One region of the Ramlibacter algicola genome, then DNA from elsewhere that is predicted to be linked to it. Evidence: predicted binding sites of a transcription regulator. Region 1 holds the regulator's gene; each other region holds the start of a gene.
The links. Region 1 encodes LexA, which represses DNA repair genes until DNA is damaged. Its sites were predicted from a motif close to ACTGTATNNNNATACAGT; they were not measured.

Region 2: a site for LexA is predicted at 4,648-4,665, ahead of I8E28_RS05910 (DUF4007 family protein). Genes of this name have one in related genera too.
Region 3: a site for LexA is predicted at 2,449-2,466, ahead of imuA (translesion DNA synthesis-associated protein ImuA). Genes of this name have one in related genera too.

What each region holds. Positions count from the first base shown of each region.
Region 1 covers NZ_JAEDAO010000001.1:2,636,926-2,644,006, forward strand. The annotation lists gene I8E28_RS12760 (MotA/TolQ/ExbB proton channel family protein) at 1-274, shown strand, start outside; gene I8E28_RS12765 (ExbD/TolR family protein) at 271-693, shown strand; gene lpxK (tetraacyldisaccharide 4'-kinase) at 697-1,698, shown strand; gene I8E28_RS12775 (Trm112 family protein) at 1,679-1,885, shown strand; gene kdsB (3-deoxy-manno-octulosonate cytidylyltransferase) at 1,886-2,653, shown strand; gene adk (adenylate kinase) at 2,762-3,418, shown strand; gene I8E28_RS12790 (asparaginase) at 3,425-4,342, opposite strand; gene lexA (transcriptional repressor LexA) at 4,421-5,095, shown strand; gene I8E28_RS12800 (hypothetical protein) at 5,217-5,528, shown strand; gene I8E28_RS12805 (DUF1993 domain-containing protein) at 5,545-6,060, opposite strand; gene I8E28_RS12810 (D-2-hydroxyacid dehydrogenase family protein) at 6,149-7,081, shown strand, end outside.
Region 2 covers NZ_JAEDAO010000001.1:1,211,707-1,218,787, forward strand. The annotation lists gene I8E28_RS05900 (phosphoadenosine phosphosulfate reductase family protein) at 1-190, opposite strand, end outside; gene I8E28_RS05905 (ATP-binding protein) at 183-3,524, opposite strand; gene I8E28_RS05910 (DUF4007 family protein) at 3,517-4,455, opposite strand; partial or broken gene I8E28_RS20625 (aldolase/citrate lyase family protein) at 4,981-5,133, opposite strand; gene I8E28_RS05920 (CaiB/BaiF CoA transferase family protein) at 5,144-6,325, opposite strand; gene I8E28_RS05925 (asparaginase) at 6,329-7,081, opposite strand, start outside.
Region 3 covers NZ_JAEDAO010000001.1:2,022,407-2,029,487, forward strand. The annotation lists gene I8E28_RS09875 (DNA-3-methyladenine glycosylase) at 1-467, opposite strand, end outside; gene I8E28_RS09880 (ABC transporter ATP-binding protein) at 460-2,313, opposite strand; gene imuA (translesion DNA synthesis-associated protein ImuA) at 2,502-3,215, shown strand; gene I8E28_RS09890 (Y-family DNA polymerase) at 3,184-4,467, shown strand; gene I8E28_RS09895 (error-prone DNA polymerase) at 4,460-7,081, shown strand, end outside.

The DNA.
Region 1 (7,081 bases):
GGCCGCGCCGCTCCTGGGCCTTCTGGGCACGGTGATCGGCATGATCGAGATCTTCGGTTCGCAGGCCCCGACGGGCGGCTCCGGCACCAACCCGGCGCAGCTCGCGCACGGCATCTCCGTGGCGCTCTACAACACCGCCTTCGGCCTGGTGATCGCGATCCCGGCGCTCATCTTCTGGCGCTACTTCCGCGCCCGCGTCGACGGCTACCTGCTGACGCTGGAGCTCGCGTCCGAGCGCTTCGCGCGCCACCTCAATTCGCTGCGCAAGGCATGAACTTCCGCACCCGTTCGCGCGAGGAACCGGAGATCAACCTGATCCCGTTCATCGACGTCCTGCTGGTCGTGCTCATCTTCCTGATGCTCTCGACCACGTACAGCAAGTTCACCGAACTGCAACTGCGGCTCCCGGTGGCGGATGCCGACGCGCAGCGCGACTACCCGAAGGAAGTCGTCGTCGGCGTGTCCAGCGACGGCCGCTACACGGTGAACAAGCAGGCCGTGGTCGGCCGCGGCGCCGACGTGCTGGCGATGGCCCTGGGCGACGCAGCCAAGGCCGGCAAGGAAAGCGTGATCATCGTCAGCGCCGACGCGACGTCGCCGCACCAGGCCGTGATCACCGTGCTCGAAGCCGCGCGCCGCGCCGGCCTGCATCAGGTCACTTTCGCGGCGCAGTCTCCCGCGCAGGCGCGCTGACCGGTGGCGGCCGCGCTGCAGCGAGCCTGGCTGCATCGCGGCGCGGTGGCGGTGCTGCTGCTCCCGCTCGCCCTCCTCTATCGCTTGCTGGCATCGTTCCATCGCTCGCTCTTCCAATGGGGCGTGCGAACCGCCTGGCGCGCGCCCGTGCCGGTCGTCATCGTCGGCAACGTGGTGGCTGGCGGCGCGGGCAAAACGCCCGTCGTGATCGCCATTGCACGCCACCTGCGGAAGCGCGGCATCTCATCTGGTGTCGTCTCCCGCGGCCATGGGCGTGACGGCGACGCGGTCCTCGAGGTCACGCCGGACACCGATCCCAGGCGCTCCGGGGACGAACCCTTGCTCATCGCGCGCTCCGCGGCGGTGCCCGTGACCGTCGCCGCACGGCGCCAGGAGGCCGTGCAACTGCTGCTGCGCCGCCACCCGGACGTTCGCGTGGTGCTGGGCGACGACGGCTTGCAGCACCACGCGCTCGCACGCGACCTGGAAATCGTCGTGTTCGACGATCGCGGCATCGGCAACGGGTGGCCCCTGCCCGCCGGGCCGCTGCGCGAACCGTGGCCGCGCCCTGCCGACCTGGTGCTCCGCACGGAAGGCGCGCGCGGCATCGAGGGATTCACCGTGCGGCGCCAACTGGCGGGGACCGCGCTCGGTTCCGATGGACGCACGATCGACCTGCAGTCGCTGCGCACCCGGCGCTGCATCGCGGTCGCCGGCATCGCGCAGCCGCAGGTGTTCTTCGACATGCTGCGCGCCCGCGGCGTCGGGCTCGCAGCGACCGTCGCCCTGCCCGACCACGACCGCTTCGACAGCCTGCCGGCCGGCCTGGACGATCGCGACGCGATCGTGCTGTGCACGGAGAAGGACGCGGCCAAGCTTTGGAAGCTTCGGCCCGATGCGCTGGCGGTGCCGCTCGAGGTGGACATCGACCCGGCGTTCTGGCGTGCACTCGATGCGTGGCTGGATGCACGGCTATCATCGACGCATGGATCCCAAGCTGCTTGAGTTGCTGGTCTGCCCCGTCACCAAGGGGCACCTCGACTACGACCGCACCCGGCAGGAACTCGTCTCGCGCAGCGCACGCCTGGCCTACCCGGTCCGCGACGGCATCCCGGTGCTGCTCGAGGACCAGGCGCGGCCCCTGAGCGACGAAGACCTCGAGCGGCACCCCGCGCGCACGCCGTTGGCCTGAGTGCGATTCACCGTCCTCATTCCCGCCCGGCTGGCCTCCACGCGGCTGCCTGACAAGCCGCTCGCCGACATCGGCGGCAAGCCGATGGTCGTGCGCGTCGCGGAACAGGCGCGCGTCTCGGCTGCCCAGCGCGTGGCCGTCGCCACCGACAGCGAGCGCATCGCCGACGCGTGCCGCGCGCATGGCGTCGAAGCCGTGCTCACCGCAGCCAGCCATCCCTCTGGCACCGACCGCCTCGCCGAAGCAGCCGTGGCGCTTGGCCTGGCCGGCGACGACCTCGTCGTCAACGTGCAAGGCGACGAGCCGCTGATCGAGCCGTCGCTCATCGACGCCGTGGCACGCGTGCTCGACGCCCATCCCGGCGCCGCGATGGGCACCGCGGCGCACCCGATCCAGTCGGTGGCCGACTTCGTGAACCCGAACGTCGTCAAGGTCGTCACCGACGCCAGCGGCCTCGCCCTCACCTTCAGCCGCGCGCCGCTGCCCTGGTGGCGCGACGGGTTCGCCGCCGGCGTCGATCGCCTGCCGGACGATCCCGCGCCGCTGCGCCACGTCGGCATCTACAGCTACCGCTGCGACTTCCTGCGCGCGTTCCCGGCCCTGGCCCAGGCGCCGATCGAGCGCACCGAGGCGCTGGAGCAGTTGCGTGCGCTGTGGCACGGCCATCGCATCGCGGTGCACGTGAGTGCCGCGGCGCCCGCGCCCGGCGTGGACACGCCCGAGGATCTCGAGCGCGTGCGCGCGCTGTTCGGCTCGGCGCGCGCGTAAGGTCCCCGAAGGGGTGCGTGCTATCCTCGACCGAGAGAGGCGCGAAGGCCCGCGCCAATGAAAGCGGGCCTGCAGCGCCCGCCCCCCAGAGACCATCCGAGGACATCCATGAGATTGATCTTGCTGGGCGCGCCAGGCGCCGGCAAAGGCACCCAGGCCGCGTACATCTGCGAGAAGTACGGCATCCCGCAGATCTCGACGGGTGACATGCTGCGCGCAGCGGTCAAGGCCGGCACGCCCCTCGGGCTGGCCGCCAAGAAGGTGATGGACTCCGGTGGCCTGGTCAGCGACGACCTGATCATCGGCCTGGTGAAGGAACGCCTGGCGCAGCCGGATTGCGCGAAGGGCTTCCTGTTCGACGGTTTCCCGCGCACGATCCCGCAGGCCGACGCGATGAAGGACGCAGGCGTCAAGCTCGATTACGTCCTCGAGATCGACGTTCCCTTCGAAGCGATCATCGAGCGCATGAGCGGCCGCCGCTCGCACCCGGGCTCGGGCCGCACGTACCACGTGAAGTTCAACCCGCCCAAGGTGGAAGGCCGTGACGACGTCACCGGCGAGCCGCTGATCCAGCGCGACGACGATCGCGAGGACACGGTGAAGAAGCGCCTGGAGGTCTATGCCTCGCAGACGCGCCCGCTGGTGGACTACTACTCGAACTGGGCCAAGGCCGATCCGGTCAACGCGCCCCGCTACCGCGCCATCAGCGGCATCGGCACCGTCGAAGAGATCACGGCGCGCGCCCTGCAGGCACTCGCCGGCTGATCTCGCTCAGGCGGCCGCCAGCCGCAACTGGAGTTCCACCCGTGCCTGCACGGGCGTGAGCGGCAGGGTCTCGAACTCCGCATCGCGGCCGCCATCCACCACCAGTCCTTCCGCGCACCGCGTGGTGCGCACGACGCGCACCCCACGCGCACTCGCCTGTCGCAGCGCGGCGGCCAGCGCGTGGTGCACGGTGCCGTTGCCCGTCCCCGCCACGACGAGGCCACGGACGCCGTCGCGCACCAGCGCATCCACCTGGCGCGCATCGGCGCCGGCGTGGCTCATGACGATCGCGACCCAGGGCCACTCGGCGTTCGGCAGTGACATCGAAGCCGCGGGCGCGACAGGCCAGTCGCGGGACGGGCGCCAGCGCGAATCCTCGACGTAGCCGACCACGCCCTCGCCGGACTCGAACGGATCGAGGCGGTAGGGATGCACCTTGCGCAAGCCCACCGCGCCGTGGACGCGGCCAGCGCACGCGAGCAGCACGCCATGGGCACCGTCTTGTGCGGCGATGAGCAACGCGTCGGCGAGGTTCTGCGGTCCATCGGGCGACAAGGCGGTGGCAGGACGCATCGCGCACGTGAGCACCACCGGCTTGCTCGCCGGCACGCAGCGGTGCAACACGTACGCCGTCTCTTCCAGCGTGTCGGTGCCATGGGTGACGACCATGCCGCGCACGTCCTCCTGCGCAAGCGCTTCGCTGCAGCGAGCCACCAGCGTGGCCCAGACCTGCGGGTCCATGTCCTTGCTGTCCACCTGCGCGATCTGCTCGACGTCCACGCGAACGCCTCCCGGCACGGGAATGCCGGCCAACAAGTCGCCCACCGGGACTTCGCCCGAGCGGTAGCCGACGTGGTCCTGCGGGCCTCGCCCGCGCCCGGCAATCGTGCCCCCGGTCCCCAGAACAACGATCCGATCCGCCATCACTTGCGCTCTTTCACGAAACTGGTTAAAAATACAGGCACTGGATGGACACCCAGTGACAGCCCGCAGGAGGCCCCGATGATCGAGACGCCCAAGCTCACCGCCCGGCAACAGCAGATTCTGGACTTGATCCAGTCCGCCATCGCGCGCACTGGCGCGCCGCCCACCCGCGCGGAAATCGCCGCGGAACTGGGGTTCAAGTCCGCCAACGCCGCCGAGGAACATTTGCAGGCGCTGGCGCGCAAGGGCGTCATCGAACTGGTGAGCGGCACCTCGCGCGGCATCCGCCTCAAGAGCGACACGCTGCGCTCCATCCACGAATCGCGCTTCAAGCAGTTCCCGCTGCCGCTGCAAAGCCTCGCGCAGCTCGCGCTGCCCCTCGTCGGCCGCGTGGCCGCAGGCTCGCCCATCCTCGCGCAGGAGCACGTCGACCAGACCTACTACGTCGAGAGCAGCCTGTTCCAGCGCCGCCCCGACTACCTGCTCAAGGTGCGCGGCATGTCGATGCGCGACGCCGGCATCATGGATGGCGACCTGCTCGCCGTGCAGTCCACGCGCGAAGCCAAGAACGGCCAGATCGTCGTCGCGCGACTGGGCGACGAGGTCACCGTCAAGCGCTTCAAGCGCAACAAGCACCTGATCGAGCTGCATGCCGAGAACCCGGACTACCCGACCATCGTGGTCGAGCCGGGCGAACCGTTCGAGATCGAAGGCCTCGCGGTCGGCCTGATCCGCAACACCATGCTGATGTGAATCCGTCCGGGCGGCCGCAGGTGGCGGGCGTATGGCGCGAAGGGCGCCATCACCCTGCACCGCCCGGTGTTCCAACCAATCTCGCCTGTGTTCCGAACCTCGAACCAGCAGGAGAGACGACATGGGATGGACGATCTGCACTTTTGCGCAGCTGTGGGCACCGCTGCGCCGGGCCTGGGGCGCACTGCGCGGCGAGCCTCGCACGCGCCGCTTGCACGTGGTGGGTACCGGTGGCCTGCACATGCAAGCAGGCCACGCGCACGTGGCGTGGCCCGCCGCCAATGCGCCCACGCTGCGGCCGGTGCGCGTGCTGCGCGTCGTCGACGCCGCGCATCCGCGCACGACCGCGGGCCGCATGGTGATCTCCGGCCGCATGGCGGACGTCTGCGCCGAACTCGACCGCCTCGCGGCGCTGGAAGCCGCCGCCGCCTGACGCCGCCGCGCCAGCCTCAGCGCGCAGCGCCGGCCAGGTAGTCGGACTTGCCCAGCTCGACGCCGTTGTGCCGCAGGATGGCGTACGCCATCCCCACGTGGAAGAAGAAGTTCGGGATGGCCCAGTGCTTCAGGTAGGCCTCGCCCTTCATCGTGCGGGTCGTCTCGCGGCCCACCGGGAAGGTGATGTCCTTGTCCTCGGTCCCGTCCAGCCGGTCGGCGGGCACGCTCTCCAGCCAGGCGAGCGTCTTCGCGATGCGCGCCCGCAATTCCTCGAACGTCTTCTCGTTGTCCTCGAAACGCGGCGCCTCCACGCCGGACAGGCGAGCGACGCAGTTCTTGGCCGCATCGCAGGCGATCTGCACCTGGCTCGTGAACGGCAGCATGTCCGGCGCGAGCCGGAAGCTGGTGAGGTTCACCGGGTCGAACTTGCGCGCCTGCGCGTGGGCGGCCGCCTTGTCGAGGATGTGGTCGAGGTTGCGCAGCGTGTTGCGAAACGTCGGGACGCTGGCGCTGGACATCGTGATCGGCATGCAGTTCTCCTTGGGGTCGAGCCGGACAGTGGTAGCGCGATGCTAGCCGCTGCCCGTCCGTCCGCGGCCGCACAGGCACAATGCCGGCATGAACATCGTGATCCTCGATGACTACCAGGATGCGGTGCGCAAGCTGCATTGCGCTGCCAAGCTCGAAGCCTACCCGGCGAAGGTCTACACGAACACCGTCAAGGGCATCGGCCAGCTGTCGGTGCGCCTGCGCGATGCCGACGTCATCGTCCTGATCCGCGAGCGCACGCACATCACGCGCCAGCTGCTCGAGAAGCTGCCGCGGCTCAAGCTGATCTCGCAGACCGGCCGCGCCGGCCCGCACATCGACATCGACGCGTGCACGGAACGAGGCATCCCCGTCACCGAGGGCCAGGGCTCGCCCTATGCGCCGGCGGAACTCACCTGGGCGCTCATCATGGCGTCGATGCGCCGCCTGCCCCAGTACATCCAGACGCTCAAGCACGGCGCCTGGCAGCAGTCGGGCATGAAGTCCGCGTCCATGCCGCCGAACTTCGGCCTCGGCGTGGTCCTGCGTGGCAAGACGCTGGGCATCTGGGGCTACGGGAAGATCGGCCAGCTGGTCGCCAGCTATGGCCGCGCCTTCGGCATGCGGGTGCTCGTGTGGGGCCGCGACGGCTCGCGCTCGCGGGCCATGGCTGACGGCCTGGAAGTCGCCGAGACCCGCGAGCAGCTGTTTGCGGAGAGCGACGTGCTGTCGCTGCACATCCGGCTCAACCCGGAGACGGCCGGCATGGTCAAGCTCGAGGACTTCAGCCGCATGAAACCCACCGCGCTGTTCGTCAACACGTCGCGCGCCGAGCTGGTGGAGCACGACGCCCTGATCGCGGCCCTCAACCGCGGGCGCCCGGGCATGGCGGCGGTGGACGTGTTCGAGAGCGAACCGATCCTGCAGGGGCACGCCCTGCTGCGGCTGGAGAACTGCATCTGCACGCCGCACATCGGCTACGTCGAGCAGGAGAGCTACGAGATGTACTTCGGGCAGGCGTTC
Region 2 (7,081 bases), 1.4 Mb from region 1:
TGAGCCTCGCGATCGGCTTGCCAAGGAAGCCTTCGAGCCGGCCCAGAAACTCGTAGACCTCCGGCAGCTCCTTACCGGTGTCCGTGAAAAAGTAGTCGACGTCCAGCTCCGGCCGATGCTGCCGTACGTAGACGGCCAGAGCCGCGCTATCGCGTCCTCCGGAGATTCCGAGCACATGCTTCTCAGCCATGGGTCGAGCTCCTGTCGTTGATGTCTTTCTCGCTTAGTCGCATGCCGGTCTTCGCCAGGGCAGCCAGCAGCAACTCGGTCCGCAGTCCTTGCGAGGTTAGGTCGGCGACGAGCTTGTCGACGAGCTCGTCCACCTTCGGCGCGTGCTTGTCCGAGACGGCGAACGCGCGAGAAAGCGTGCGTGTATCGGGGCCGGCGCCAAACACGACCGCGAACGCGTCGGTCTTGGGCTTGCGCCCTTTCACGGCCACAAAGGCCTCGTCTCGCCGGAACCGCAAAGCCGCCTGGGCGATATCGAGGCTCGCCGCGTCGATGTCACGGTCGTTCCAATCGCGCGGAGGCTTGTTGGCTGCGAGGCTCAGAATGCCTTCGATGCTCGCCCGACTGCCGTCATGCTTGGCTAAGCGTGCGCAGAACGCTTCTTGCCGAAGATCGCCACTCACGCCCTCGAGCATGGCGGCTCGCGCGCGCAGGCTCGCCAAGTCGTTGCGCGAAGCGTCGAGCTCCGCCAGCATGGCCTCTTCGATGCCCAGCAACAGCTGGTCGTAAGCACCAACGAGCTCGGCGACCGGCGCCCTGAGCTCCTCGACGAATTGGGCTCCCACTTGGCCATCGAGCGCGGCCGGCAGGTCGACGAACAACACCTTATGCGGATCGCTCGCCTTGAGCAGCGTGTCGCGCACGGCGCGCGCCTTCGCGCCCACGCGGGTCGTGCGCTGCGACCAGGCGGGTAGCGAGAAGACGAGCGCGACGAGTCCACGCGCGGCCTCCAGCGGGTCCATCGACTCAGGAGTGGCCCCAAGCTCAGAGAGAACCTTCGCCACGCCTTCGAGGATCGCGGTCTTCTGCTCGTCGATGACAATCCAGCGCAGCGAGAAGCGGCTCTCGTCCTGCAGATATTCGTCAAGGTCTGCCTCGGTGAGCTCGGGGATGAAAATGCCATCCTTGTAGAGCGCGAGATTGCCCTTGTTGGCGAGCAGGAAGGCGGTCAGGTAGACCGGCATGATCCCGGCTCGCATGCCAATCGGAGGGGCAGCCCAAAGCTTGTGGATGTCGGTCGCCGATACCCGAGCAGCGGAGTCGCCGAGGAGCGTTCGGGTCGCGTCCCAGAGGCCTTTGAAGCTGGCGGATTCGTCATCCTCGCGGGGCGCGGCAAACTTCCAGTTGCCATCTGGCGCTCGCACGTGAAGCTTCGGATGGCCTAGCAAGGCGACGTACAGGCCCCGCTCGGCCGGAAAGCGCTCGATACCGAGGTTTTCCACGGCTTCGTGTGACAGCATCTTGTGAATCAGGTCGCGACGCGCCTTCACGCTGTTGCTCGACGGCTCCGCCCGGTTCACCAGTTCGCTCCACACGCTGGGCGACTGTTCGTAGAGATCGTCGGCTAGCTTCGAAGCGATTCTGGATAGTTTTAGTCCAGTCTCAGCCGGCTCGGCGCCAAACTGCCAGCGAGCATTGAGGATTCCGGAGCGCAACTCCTCTTGAAGGCTCGATCTCACTTCCGCGAGCCTGGCATGCACCTCGCGACGAGCGACGGGGTCGCCCTGAAGCTCATGTCGCGCTTGCACTTGTTGCAGAGCCACGAGCTCGGAGCCAAGCTCCTCGATCTTTGCGAAGTTCGGCGGGACGCCCACGACGACCGGCCAAGGTCGAAGCCGAGCGTGCTGCGCGGCATGCCGAGACGAGCCCTTGAAGTCCGCGCTTTTGTCAGGCAGCGCCAGCAAGAAAGTTCCAAACTCGCCGCGCGTTGGTGCGAAGTTGTCGGCGAGCCGCGGGGCCTCTCCCAGGCGGCACAGGGCCACGTTCATCCACCTCATCGTGCCGGTGTCGTGGTAGTGCCGTTTGGCGACGACTGGGTGCAGATTCGCCAGGCTCGAGAGCAGGCCGAAATCCAGCGCAGGCTGCGCGGCGCGGGTTTGCGAGATGGCGGCTTCGATGTCAAAGTCGCTGCCCTCGAAAACGGACCAGGCCGAAATGTGCTTTTTGAACAAGAGCACGCGCATCGCGGCGAGCTCGGAGAGAGCGGCGTCGACTCGCTCCCTGGGCACGTCAGAGAAGATCGCGGCGAGCACATCGAGCTCAGCAGCCAACCCGGAGCCATTGCGGAAGAGGTCGATGACCGCCACGTTCTTGATCAACGCGACGTGGAGCTTGTCTCCACTCTTCGCTTCTGCCCGCTCTACGGCTTCGACCGCCTGCGCCCAACGGTGGCCGTCGGGGGAAGCGAGGATCGCGGGCTCCAAGTTGGCCCTTAGGTAGTCCCAGTAGTCGTCAGGGCGATACCAACGCAGGTCCTTTGCGGGCGTCGCCTGCAGATAGGAGCGGAAGCCGTGGGGCTCGACGGACGCCAGAAAGCCAAATACGCTGCGTTCGTTCTGCCCAAACTGCCGTTTGGAGATCGGCCCCAGCAACGCCGCCATGGCCGGATGCAGCGGGGCGCATTTGGAGAGGCTCTCGGCGAATTTCGGACCCACCGCGGGCCTGCGAGAGCGGATGGATGCCGCGATGGCCGCGGCGGCCGGATCGCCCAGGCCCTCTCGCCTCTTAGCGACAATCGCCCGGCCAATGAGCTCAACGACCTCGTCGCTCGCGGCAACGAGAGGGATGTCGGCGAAACGGCCTTGGACTTTCGTCCAGCCCTCGCGCGCCTCGGCGCCAAGGCGCTTCGCATATTGCGCGAAGGCTTGATGCAAGATGCCGACGACGACGGCTTTCCCTTTGATGCGGCCGACGCGTTCGGCCAAATCTTGGTAGAAGTTAACGTCGTCGCCGAGCTCGAGGGCCGAGGCTTCGAGAAACTTGCCCATTTCGTCGATGAGCACGAGCACGCCGTCCCACTCACGGGAATCCGCCAGGTCGCAGATTTGATCGATCAAGGCTGTGGGGGTGAGCTTCTTCGGCTCGCCTCGCGCGCCCCGCGCCTCATGCAGCGCCTTTGTGAGCTCCTCGACGACGCTGCCTCTCTTGCCGACAACCGGAACGACGAGCCAACTGCGCCGGCACGCGAACGCGGTGTCGAAAGCGCGGATCTCGGAGGCTCTGAGTAGGTCGCGGGCCTTTTGACGAACGGACTTGGAATCGGAGAGAGCGCTAGCGAGCGCCACGGCCAGCGACGACTTGCCTCCGCCGAAAGGTCCCGTAAGGGTGAAGGCCCTCTGATTGCTCTGCGAGAGCTGCGTGGCCATGCTCTCCAACGCCGCGCGCGAGGTCGCATGGCAGACATATCCGTCGAGAGCGTCGGTGCGCCCCAAATCGACGTCGATGCGTATTGAGCGCTGATACAGCCGCGAGAGGCTGACGAAGTCTGAGAGAGGAGCGTCGTGCTGCTTAGCCATGGTAGGCCCGCTTCAACATGCGATCGGACAGCCTCGCCCCCCGTGCGGGGTCGCGCATGACTTGGCGCAGGCCCGCGGTGTCGGTCCAAATGAGCGCATCGCGCGTGAGCTCGGCGAGCCCCATGAGCCTGTCGGCCACCGACTCCTCGTCAAGCTTGAAAACGCGCCCAGGCGAGCCATCGCCGTAGGCGATGGTCTCGAATGCCAAGGAGCTCTGCCCCTTTGCCGTCTTGTCCCAGAAGTCAACGAGGGCGAACGCGAACATGCCGTCGCTCAATGTCGCCTTGGGCCCCCGCCGAAAGGCGAAGTGCCCCTTCTTCTCCTCGTAGATGAGGCCCAATTCGGCGAGCATGGGCTCGGCGAATTCCTCGGGAGAGGTGCCCGAGGCGCGCGGCGCATAACCCCGGATGCACGTGTCGATGTCTCGCGAAAATGTGGCCGGAGACAGGCGGCGGTTAGCGTCGATGCTCTTGGCGTAGTCAGCCAGCGGCTCCTCCAATTCATCGCGCGTGAAGGTGGGACCCACCACGTGATTGAAAAGCCAATACCAGGTGGTCGCGCGCGTGCCGCGGCCAGCCAAACACCAATGGCAATACCACGCGGTTGTTGGGTGCTCGGCGTACGGGTCGTAGCCGTCGTCAGCGAAGATGAGCCGCCCGTTCTCGGTGAGTGGGTAATCGGCGTTGCCGTCAGGCTCTCGAATCACGTCGCAAGCCAGGGCCCAATGCCTGATCGCCGCGACCATGTTTTTGCCGACGCCGAATTCGGCGATGGCGGACTCGTCGGCAAAGGCCGAACGCTTCACTACGCCATCAATGGCTTGGTCAAAGGCCTTTTTAAGCCACATCTGCCGAAGTGGGAACGTCTCGTGGCCAGCGAAATGCGCCACGGGACCACCTTCGGCAGGTTTTTTTCTCCTCATCTTCGGCATCTTACTGGATGAATCCCTCCAGGGAGTGCAGCTGAGGAGCAGTGCAGACGCGTGCAGCATCGTAGAGACACACCATAGCGAGCTCAACCGGGAAAACGCTGCGGCGGTTTCATCTCACGATTGGGAGGTCGCCTTCTTAGCGGCTCAGGCAAAGCGGCTCAGCCATGCAGCGCAGCGTTCACGGTCGGAGTTACTGTATTTAAATACAGTATTGTGGCTCACTGAATGCTGTGCCTAGGAGCGTATCTCTCCACCAATTGCGCGCCGGTCGCGTGCGATGTCGTGGGGTGGTTTGTTGGGTATTCAGACGTGCAGGGCGGATTTTCGGCTGCGTCATTGCGGCTATGGCGGACTCCTGCTCCGCCAAGGACCCTGTCCACAGGGGTCCATCGAAGTCCCCCAAGCAGCATAAAGCCCTGAGAAATCAGGGCTTTATGTCTTCTGAGGTCCACGGACGTCCATGACGGTCCAGCACCTTATCGGGGTACGAATCGGGGTATCGAGACAGCGGCTATCGGGGTACTGCGCTGCTCGCGCGGCGACCTTCTGCCTCGGAGCAACTGCGTCCTCGAGATCGACGATCACCGCATCAGCGCCGCTTGCGCATGCCTTTGCGAGGCGCTCCGGCCGGTCGCCCGGCACGAATAGGTACGAACGGGGAAGACGCGAAGAAGCCATGCTCGGGGCCTCAGATCGCGTGCTGCCGCCGCAGCGCCGCGATGTCATCGTCACTACGTCCAAGCTCGTGCAGGATGGCCTGCGTGTGCTCCCCCACAGCTGGGATCGAGTCCATGCGGTACTCGAAGCTGTTGTTGCGCCCCGGCGGCAGTAGCGCCGCGATCGGCCCCACCGAGGTGTTTACCTGGCCCAGTCGCCCTCGAGCCTTTAGCTGCGGGTGCGACCACAGGTCGGCCATCGTGTTGACCTGCGCGTTCGCGATCTTCGCGCGCTCGAGGCGCTCGATCACACCGGCCGCGGTGAGCTTGCCGAACTCCTCCAGGATCAGCGACCGCAAGGCCGCGCGGTTCTCGTTGCGCTGGGCATTGCTGCAATACAGCGGGCTCTGGGCCAGCGTCGGGCGCAGCAAGACGTGCTCGCAAAACGCCTTCCACTCGCGCTCGTTCTGGAGGCCCAGCATGACGGACTTTCCATCGCCAGCTTGGAAAGGGCCGTACGGATAAATCGTCGCGTGAGAGGCGCCGCTGCGTGGCGGCGGCGGCGCGCCGTCATACGCGTAGTACATGGGAAAGCCCATCCACTCGGCAAGGCACTCGAGCATCGACACATCGATGTGCGACCCCTGCCCCGTCTGCTGGCGCTGCAGGAGGGCGGCGAGGATGCTCGTGTAGGCGTACATGCCTGCAGCAATGTCAGCGATCGAATTACCAGACTTGCAAGGTTCGTCGGGCGTCCCCGTCACGGACAGGTATCCGGCCTCGCTCTGAATCAGGAGGTCGTAGGCCTTCTTGTCCCGGTACGGGCCATCGTTCCCGTAGCCGGAGATGTCGCAGACGATCAAACGCGGGAATGCCGAATGGAGTTCCTCGAAGCCGAGACCCATTCGCGCCGCGCCGCCAGGCGCCAGGTTCTGTACCAAGACGTCGGCTCCGGCCAGCAGGTCCTTAAGTACCGCAAGCGCAGCGGGCTGCTTGAGATCCAGCGTGAGGCTTTCCTTGGAGCGATTGACCCACGTGAAGTGCGACGACAGGCCGTTGGCCCGCTGGTCGTAGGCGCGGGCGAAGTCGCCTCCGCCGGGCCGCTCCACCTTGACTACGCGCGCGCCCAGGTCAGCGAGCTGGCGCGTGCAGAACGGCGCCGCGATGGCATGTTCCAGCGAGACGACGGTGATGTTGTCGAGAGGTCGGGTCATGGCTCAGCGTCGCGGCTCGCCGCCCCAGAGGGCGAACACGTCGGCGATACGCTGCCGGTCAGTCACGCCGTGCCGCAAAAGCAGGGTGAGTAGGACCTTAGCCTTCAGCGCGTCGAGCCAGCCCGCGCGGACCAGCCCGCGGCGTTGCAGGTCGATCTCGCTGCCCGGGAATCCATAGGTCCGCGACAGGATTTCGCCAGCGCCGGTGCGCGAGGCGAACACAACGGGGATCCCCCGTGCCATGTCTTCCAGCGCTGCGGCCGTCGTGGCCGGCACGTGGCCGCCGCCGAGCGCCATGACTACCATGCCATCGATGCTGGTGCTTCGCATTGCGTTCACGACAGTGTCGTCGTCTCCCATAGCTACCGCCACGAGCGCAACGCGCGCATCGCGCACCGGGCCTGGCAGCTGCAGTGGAGGTGTCTTCGTTGGCAGCAGCGCGATGCGGACCGTGTCTTCGATCACCCAGCCGATCGGGCCCGCCGTCGGCGACGAGAAAGTGGCGGTGCTGCTGGTGTGGGTCTTGCGCACGAAACGCGCTGCATGGATCTCGTCGTTGGAAACGACGACGCATCCCAGGCCGCGCGCGGCGTCGCTGGTGCACACCTGCACCGCAGCCAGGAGGTTGGCCGGGCCGTCGGCGCCGGCGAGGGTCGGATTGCGCATCGCGCCCGTCACAACTACGGGCATCTCACCCGGCGGTAGAAGCAGGTCGAGCGCAAACGCCGTTTCCTCGATCGTGTCCGTTCCTTGCGT
Region 3 (7,081 bases), 610 kb from region 1:
TCGACGTCGGTCGTGCGCGCGAACACCTGGAACGGGGCGCGGTCGAGGCGGTGGCCGTTCATGGCGTGCGTGATGGCGAGCGCCTGGCCCAGTTTGCCCGGGCCGCTGCACAGGAGGCGCAGGTCGTGCAGGCCGCGACGCTGTTGCATCACGTCGAGGCCATGCGTGGGTTCCAGCGCGCGGATCAGCACGCCGGCGCCGTGGCCTTCCTCGCGGCAAACGAAGTTCAGGCACCAGTGGATGCCGTACGAGCGGTAGACGTACGCGCGGCCGGGCGGCCCGAACATGGCCTGGTTGCGCGGCGTGGGACCGGAGAAAGTGTGCGACGCGGGGTCCTCGCGGTCGTACGCCTCCGTCTCGACGATCACGCCGCCGACGCCGTCGACCAGCAGCGTGCAGCCGATCAGTGCGGGCGCGACCTCTTCGGAGCGGCCGGCGAAGTCGGTGGGCCGCAACGCCCTAGGCATCGACGGTCTCGTCGTCCTCGACCGTCTCGCCGAGGAAGCCGCCGCTCTGGTGCGCCCACAGCTTGGCGTACAGGCCGCCCTGCGCGAGCAGCGAGCGGTGGTCGCCCTGTTCGACGATGCGGCCTTCGTCCATCACCACCAGGCGGTCCATCGCGGCGATGGTGGACAGGCGGTGCGCGATGGCGATCACTGTCTTGCCCTGCATCAGTTCGTCGAGGCTGGCCTGGATGGCGGCTTCGACCTCGCTGTCCAGCGCGCTGGTGGCTTCGTCCAGCAGCAGGATCGGCGCGTCCTTGAGCATCACGCGCGCGATGGCGATGCGCTGGCGCTGGCCGCCCGACAGCTTCACGCCGCGTTCGCCGACGTGCGCGTCGTAGCCCGTGCGGCCCTTCGGGTCGGACAGGTTGGCGATGAATTCGTGCGCCTGCGCGCGGCGCGCGGCGGCGGCGATGTCCGCTTCGTTCGCACCGGGGCGGCCGTAGGTGATGTTGTCGCGCAGGGACCGGTGCAGCAGCGACGTGTCCTGCGTGACCATGCCGATGTGGCTGCGCAGGCTGTCCTGCGTGACGTGCGCGATGTCCTGCCCGTCGATGACGATGCGGCCGGACTCGATGTCGTGGAAGCGCAGCAGCAGGTTGACCAGCGTCGACTTGCCCGCGCCCGAGCGGCCCACCAGGCCGATCTTCTCGCCTGGCTTCACGCGCAGCTTGAAGTCGTCGATCACGGGCTTGGCGCCGCCGTACGAGAACGTGACGTGCTCGAAGGCCACCTCGCCGCGCGGCACGTCCAATGTATTCGCGTCGGGGCTGTCGACCACCGCGCGGGCTCGGCTCAGGGTGGCGATGCCGTCCTGCACGGTGCCAACGTGCTCGAACAGCGCGGCCATCTCCCACATGATCCAGTGCGACAGGCCGTTGACGCGCATCGCCATGGCGGTCACGGCGGCCACGGCGCCGGGGCCGACCTCGCCGCGCGTCCACAGCCACAGCGAGTAGCCCGTCGCCCCGAGCACCAGGCCGATGACGAGGGCGTGGTTGACGATCTCGAAGCTGGTGACCAGGCGCATCTGCTGGTCGCCGATGGACTTGAACTCCTGCATCGCCTGCCGGGCGAAGCGGGCCTCGCGGTTCGTGTGCGAGAACAGCTTGACGGTGGAGATGTTGGTGTACGCGTCGGTGATGCGGCCGGTGAGCATCGCGCGCGCGTCGGCCTGCGCCTTGGACACCTTGCCCAGGCGCGGCACGAACCACCAGACCGAGACGCCATAGAACCCGAGCCAGGTGATGAAGGGCAGCATCAGCCGCGAATCGAAGCCGCCGGCCAGCAGCACCATCGTGACGAAGTACGCGCCCATGCCGATGATCACTTCGCTGCCGGTGAACAGCATCTCGCGCACGGCCAGCGCGGTCTGCATCACCTTGGTCGTGATGCGGCCGGCGAACTCGTCGGCGTAGAAGGCCATGCTCTGGCCCAGCATCAGGCGGTGGAAGTTCCAGCGCAGGCGCAGCGGGAAGTTGATCGCCAGGCCCTGGTGCTTCAGCGCGGACTGCAGCGCCACCACCACGATGCTGGACACCAGCACCACGCCGAGGATCGTGAGCGTCGTCCCATGGTCAGCCCACAGCGACTCGGGGCGTGACTTGCCGAGCCAGTCGACCACCTGGCCGAGCATCCAGAACAGCAGGGCTTCGAAGACGGAGACCGCGGCCGACAGCAGCGTCAATGCGGCCAGGTAACCACGAAGTCCGTCGGTGCACGTCCACACGAAGCGGAAGAACCCCTTGGGCGGGAGCTCCGGCTCGTGCTCGGGATAGGGGTGGAGGAGGGATTCGAAACGGCGGAACAAGCGCGGGATTCTAGGGAACAACTCCGTCGTTCCCGCGCAGGCGGGAACCCATCGCTTCAAGCAGGGCAGACATGGAAGCGGTGGGTCCCCGCCTCCGAGAGGACGACGAATTCGTACAGTGCAGGAACGCAGTTTACTGTATAAATCACCAGTACCGCCGCGCTGTCCCCACCCATCCCTCCACCTCCATGCAGTCCGCTGCAGACCTTCGCATCCCCCACGTCTGGCGGGTCACCGACCTCGCCCGCGAGGAAGCGGTGCTGCCCAGCGGGCATGCGTCGCTCGACGCCCAGTTGCCGGGTGGTGGGTGGCCGCTGGGCAGCCTCATCGAGGTGCTGCAAGCGCGGCCTGAACTGCATGCCTGGCAGCTCGTCCTGCCGGCACTGGCAGCGCGGGTGAGCGACCACGCGGGACCGATGGTGCTGGTCGGCGCACCGTGCGAGCCGTTCACGCCATCGCTGGCGGCCCAGGGGTTGCCCGCCGAGCAGCTGTTGTGGATCCGGGCCGATGCACCAGCGGCCAGGCTGTGGTCGGCCGAGCAGGCCTTGCGCTGCGCCGAAGTGGCCGGCGTGCTCGCCTGGCTGCCGCAGTGCCGCGCGGCCGACCTGCGGCGGCTGCAACTCGCGGGACGGCAGCACGGCAAGTTGCTGTTCGCCTTTCGTCCTGCGTCCACCCAGGTGCAAGCCAGCCCCTCGCCGCTGCGGTTGCTGGTCGACGGCGTCGACGACCTGCAGGTGCGGGTCCTCAAGCGCAAGGGGCCACCCATGCAGGAATCGTTGCACCTGCACGCGCATCCCGCGCGCCTTCGCGCCTTGCTCGCGTCTCGCCGTCGCAGCATCCAACCCGTCCCGGCCGAAGAAAGGAGATCGCATGTTCTGGATCGCCTTGTCACCACCCCCTGATGCGGACCGGCAAGCCTGGACCTGGTGGTCGCTTCGCTTCACCCCGCGCGTGGCGCTGGTGGAGGAGGCGATCCTGCTGGAGATCTCGGGCAGCTTGCGGTTGTTCGGGGGGAAGCGGGCGCTGCTGAAGGCGCTGCTGTCCCGCGGCGAGTCCGTGTGGGCCGCCGCGAGCACGTCCCTCGTCGCCCTCGCTCTCCTGCGCTGCAAGCTCCGCGGCATCGATCCGCCGGCACGCCGTCCGGACGACCTGCCGCTGCACCTGCTCACCGCAGCCGGTCCGCACGTCGGCGTGCTCGAACGCACCGGCACCACCACATGGGGCGAGTTGCGGGCGCTGCCGCGCGGTGGCGTGTCGCGCCGCTTCGGTGCGGACCTCGTCGCTGCCCTCGATGCAGCCTGGGGTGAACGACCCGAGCAGTACCCCTGGTGCGTGCTGCCGGAGGACTTCGACCTCACGGCCGAACTCGTGCAGGTCGCCGAAAGCGCCCCGGCGCTGATGTTCGCTGCCGATCGCTTGCTGGAGCGCCTGCACCTCTGGCTGCAGGCCCGAAACCGGGGCCTGCTCGCGCTGGAACTGGAGTGGACGCTCGACCTGCGCCGCCTGAACGGCGTGCGCTTGCCACCGAAGGAACAGTTGCTAGTGCGCACCGCGCAACCCACGCAGGACATGGCGCATCTGCGCCGCCTGGTCAGCGAGCACCTGGATCGCGCGAAGCTGTCGGCGCCAGCGAACCACCTGCGCCTGCGATCGGTCGACACGGTGCCCTGGGGCGGAATGACCACCAGCCTGTTGCCGCAGGACCGCCTCGAAGGCGAGCGGCTGCATCAATTGGTCGAGCGCCTGTCCGTGCGGCTCGGGGAGGACAACGTCGTCGTGCCGGTGCCGCAGCAGGACCACCGTCCCGAGTGCAAGCAGGCCTGGGCCCCTGCGCGCAACACGCCAGTGGGTGGGAAGCCGTTGACGCAGGAGCCCGATGCGCTGTATCCCAGCTGGATGCTGCCGCAGCCGTTGCGCCTGAAGACGCAAGGCGAGACGCCGTGCTTCGGCGGTCCCCTGCGCCGCCTGGCACGGCTGTACCGGCTCGAAACTTCGTGGTGGGACACCGAAGGACCCACCCTGCGCGATTACTTCATCGCGCGCAGCCCGCAAGCGGGGCTGGTGTGGATCTACCGTGAGCGGCCGGCGCACCTGGCGCGCGAGCTCGCGGAGCATGGCGAATTCGCCTGGTACCTGCAGGGCCTGTATGCCTGAACAACCGTTCAAGCCCAAGCCGCTGCTGGACGAGCAGCGGCTGCCGCCGGTGCTGGGCGACGGCCCCGACCGCTTGCCCGGGTATGCGGAACTGCATTGCCTGTCCAACTTCAGCTTCCAGCGTGGCGCCTCGCATCCGCAGGAACTGGTGCGGCGTGCGTACGACCTCGGCTACGAGGCGCTGGCCATCACCGACGAATGCTCGGTGGCGGGCGTGGTGCGCGCCTGGTCGGGGCTGCGCGACTACAAGGCGTTCATCGATCGGCTCGAGTCCCATGAGCCCGGCATCCGGCGGCATCGCGACTTCCGGCTGCTGTATGGCGCGGAGTTCGAAGTCGGCGACATCCGGCTGGTTGCCATCGCACGCGACCTGGCGGGGTGGGGCGGCCTGTGCGAGTTCATCACCACCGCCCGCATGACGGCGCCCAAGGGCGAGTACCGCGTGTCCTGGTCGGGCAGCAACTGGTCGCAACTGCAAGGCTGCGAAGTGCTCGTGGTGCCGAAGCGCGCGCCTGGAGAGGACCTTCCGCTGCATGCGCTGTGCGAACGGCTGGTGCAACTGAGGGGTCTCTATCGAGAGCACCTGTGGCTGGGCGTGAACCTGCCGCACCTGGTCGACGACGACCTGTGGCTCGCGCGGCTGCAGGACGCCGGCGCTGCGACGGGGGTGCCCCTGGTCGCGACGGGCGACGTGCACATGCATGCGCGCTCGCGCAAGCCGCTGCAGGACGTGGTCACGGCCGTGCGCCTGGGCCAGCCGGTGCACGCCTGCGGGCTCGCCTTGCAGGGCAATGCCGAGAAGCACCTGCGCCAGCGCAAGCGGCTGGCCGACACCTATCCGGCACCGCTGCTCGCCAACACCCTGGAGGTGATGCGACGCTGCCGCTTCGAGCTGGAGGAGATCCGCTACGACTACCCGCTGGAGACGGTGCCGCCGGGCATGTCGCCCATCGAGGGGCTGCGGCATCTCACCTACCTCGGCGCCGAGCGTCGCTATCCGCAAGGCATTCCCGACCGCGTGCGCGAGCTGGTGGACAAGGAGCTGGTGCTGATCGAGCAGTGCCGCTACGAGATGTTCTTCCTCACCGTGCACGACATCGTGGAGTACGCGCGCTCGGTGGGCATCCTGTGCCAGGGGCGCGGGTCGGCCGCCAATTCGGCCGTCTGCTTCTGCCTGGGCATCACGGCGATGGACCCGATGCTGTCGCGCCCGCTGCTCGAGCGCTTCATCAGCGTCGACCGCCGCAACGAACCGCCCGACATCGACGTCGACTTCGAGCACGAGCGGCGCGAGGAGGTGATCCAGTACATCTACAACAAGTACGGGCGTGAGCGCTCGGCCATCGCTGCCGTGGTCATCAGCTACCGCACGCGCAGCGCGATCCGGGACGTCGGCAAGGCGCTGGGCGTGGACGAGAAGCTGGTCGACGCTTTCGCCAAGGACCACTACTGGTTCGACGACACCATCGCCGCCGAGAAGCTGCAGGCCATGGCCGCGCAATGCGGCGTGTCCTTGCCCGACCACCAGGCGCGCCTGTGGCTGGAGCTCACGGTGCAGCTGATGGGATTTCCTCGCCATCTGTCCCAGCACGTCGGCGGCTTCGTGCTCACGCAGACCAAGCTCACGCGTCTCGTGCCGGTGGAAAACGCCAGCATGAAGGACCGCTCGGTCATCCAGTGGGACAAGGACGACCTGGAGGACATGGGCCTGATGAAGGTGGACGTGCTGGCGCTGGGCATTCTCACCGCCATCCACCGCTGCCTGGACCTGATCTCGCTGCGGCGCGGCCAGCCATTCACCATCTACGACATCCCCAACGAGGACCCCGCCACCTACGAGATGGTGCGCAAGGCCGACACGGTGGGCGTGTTCCAGATCGAGAGCCGCGCGCAGATGTCGATGCTGCCGCGGCTGAAGCCCAGGGAGTTCTACGACCTGGTCGTCGAAGTCGCCATCGTGCGCCCGGGCCCCATCACCGGCGGCATGGTGCATCCCTACCTGAAGGCGCGGGCGCGGCGCGACAAGGGCGAGGAGATCGTCTACGAGCGCTCGAAGTACGACGGCGAGGAGCCGCGCCTGAAGAAGGCGCTGGAGCGCACGCTGGGGATCCCCATCTTCCAGGAGCAGGTGATGGAGATCTCGATGCTCGCCGCCGGCTTCTCCGCCACCGACGCGGACTCGCTGCGTCGCGCGATGGCGGCCTGGAAGAAGAAGGGCGGCGTCGACAAGTTCGAGGCCCGCCTCAAGGGCGGCATGCTCGCCAACGGCTACAGCGAGGAGTTCGCGCACCGCATCTTCGAGCAGGTGAAGGGCTTCGGCGACTACGGTTTCCCGGAGAGCCATGCGTACAGCTTCGCGCTGCTAGCGTATTCGAGCAGCTGGCTGAAGTGCCACGAGCCCGCGTGCTTCCTGGCCGCGATGCTCAACTCGCAGCCCATGGGCTTCTACGGCCCCTCGCAATTGATCCAGGACGCACAGCGGCATGGTGTGCAGGCCCTGCCGCCCGACGTGTCGTCGAGCGATTGGGACAGCTCTCTGGAAGGCGACATGGCGGCGCCGTCGGTGCGCCTGGGCCTGCGACTGGTCGGCGGCCTGAAGGAGGAAGCCGGCAAG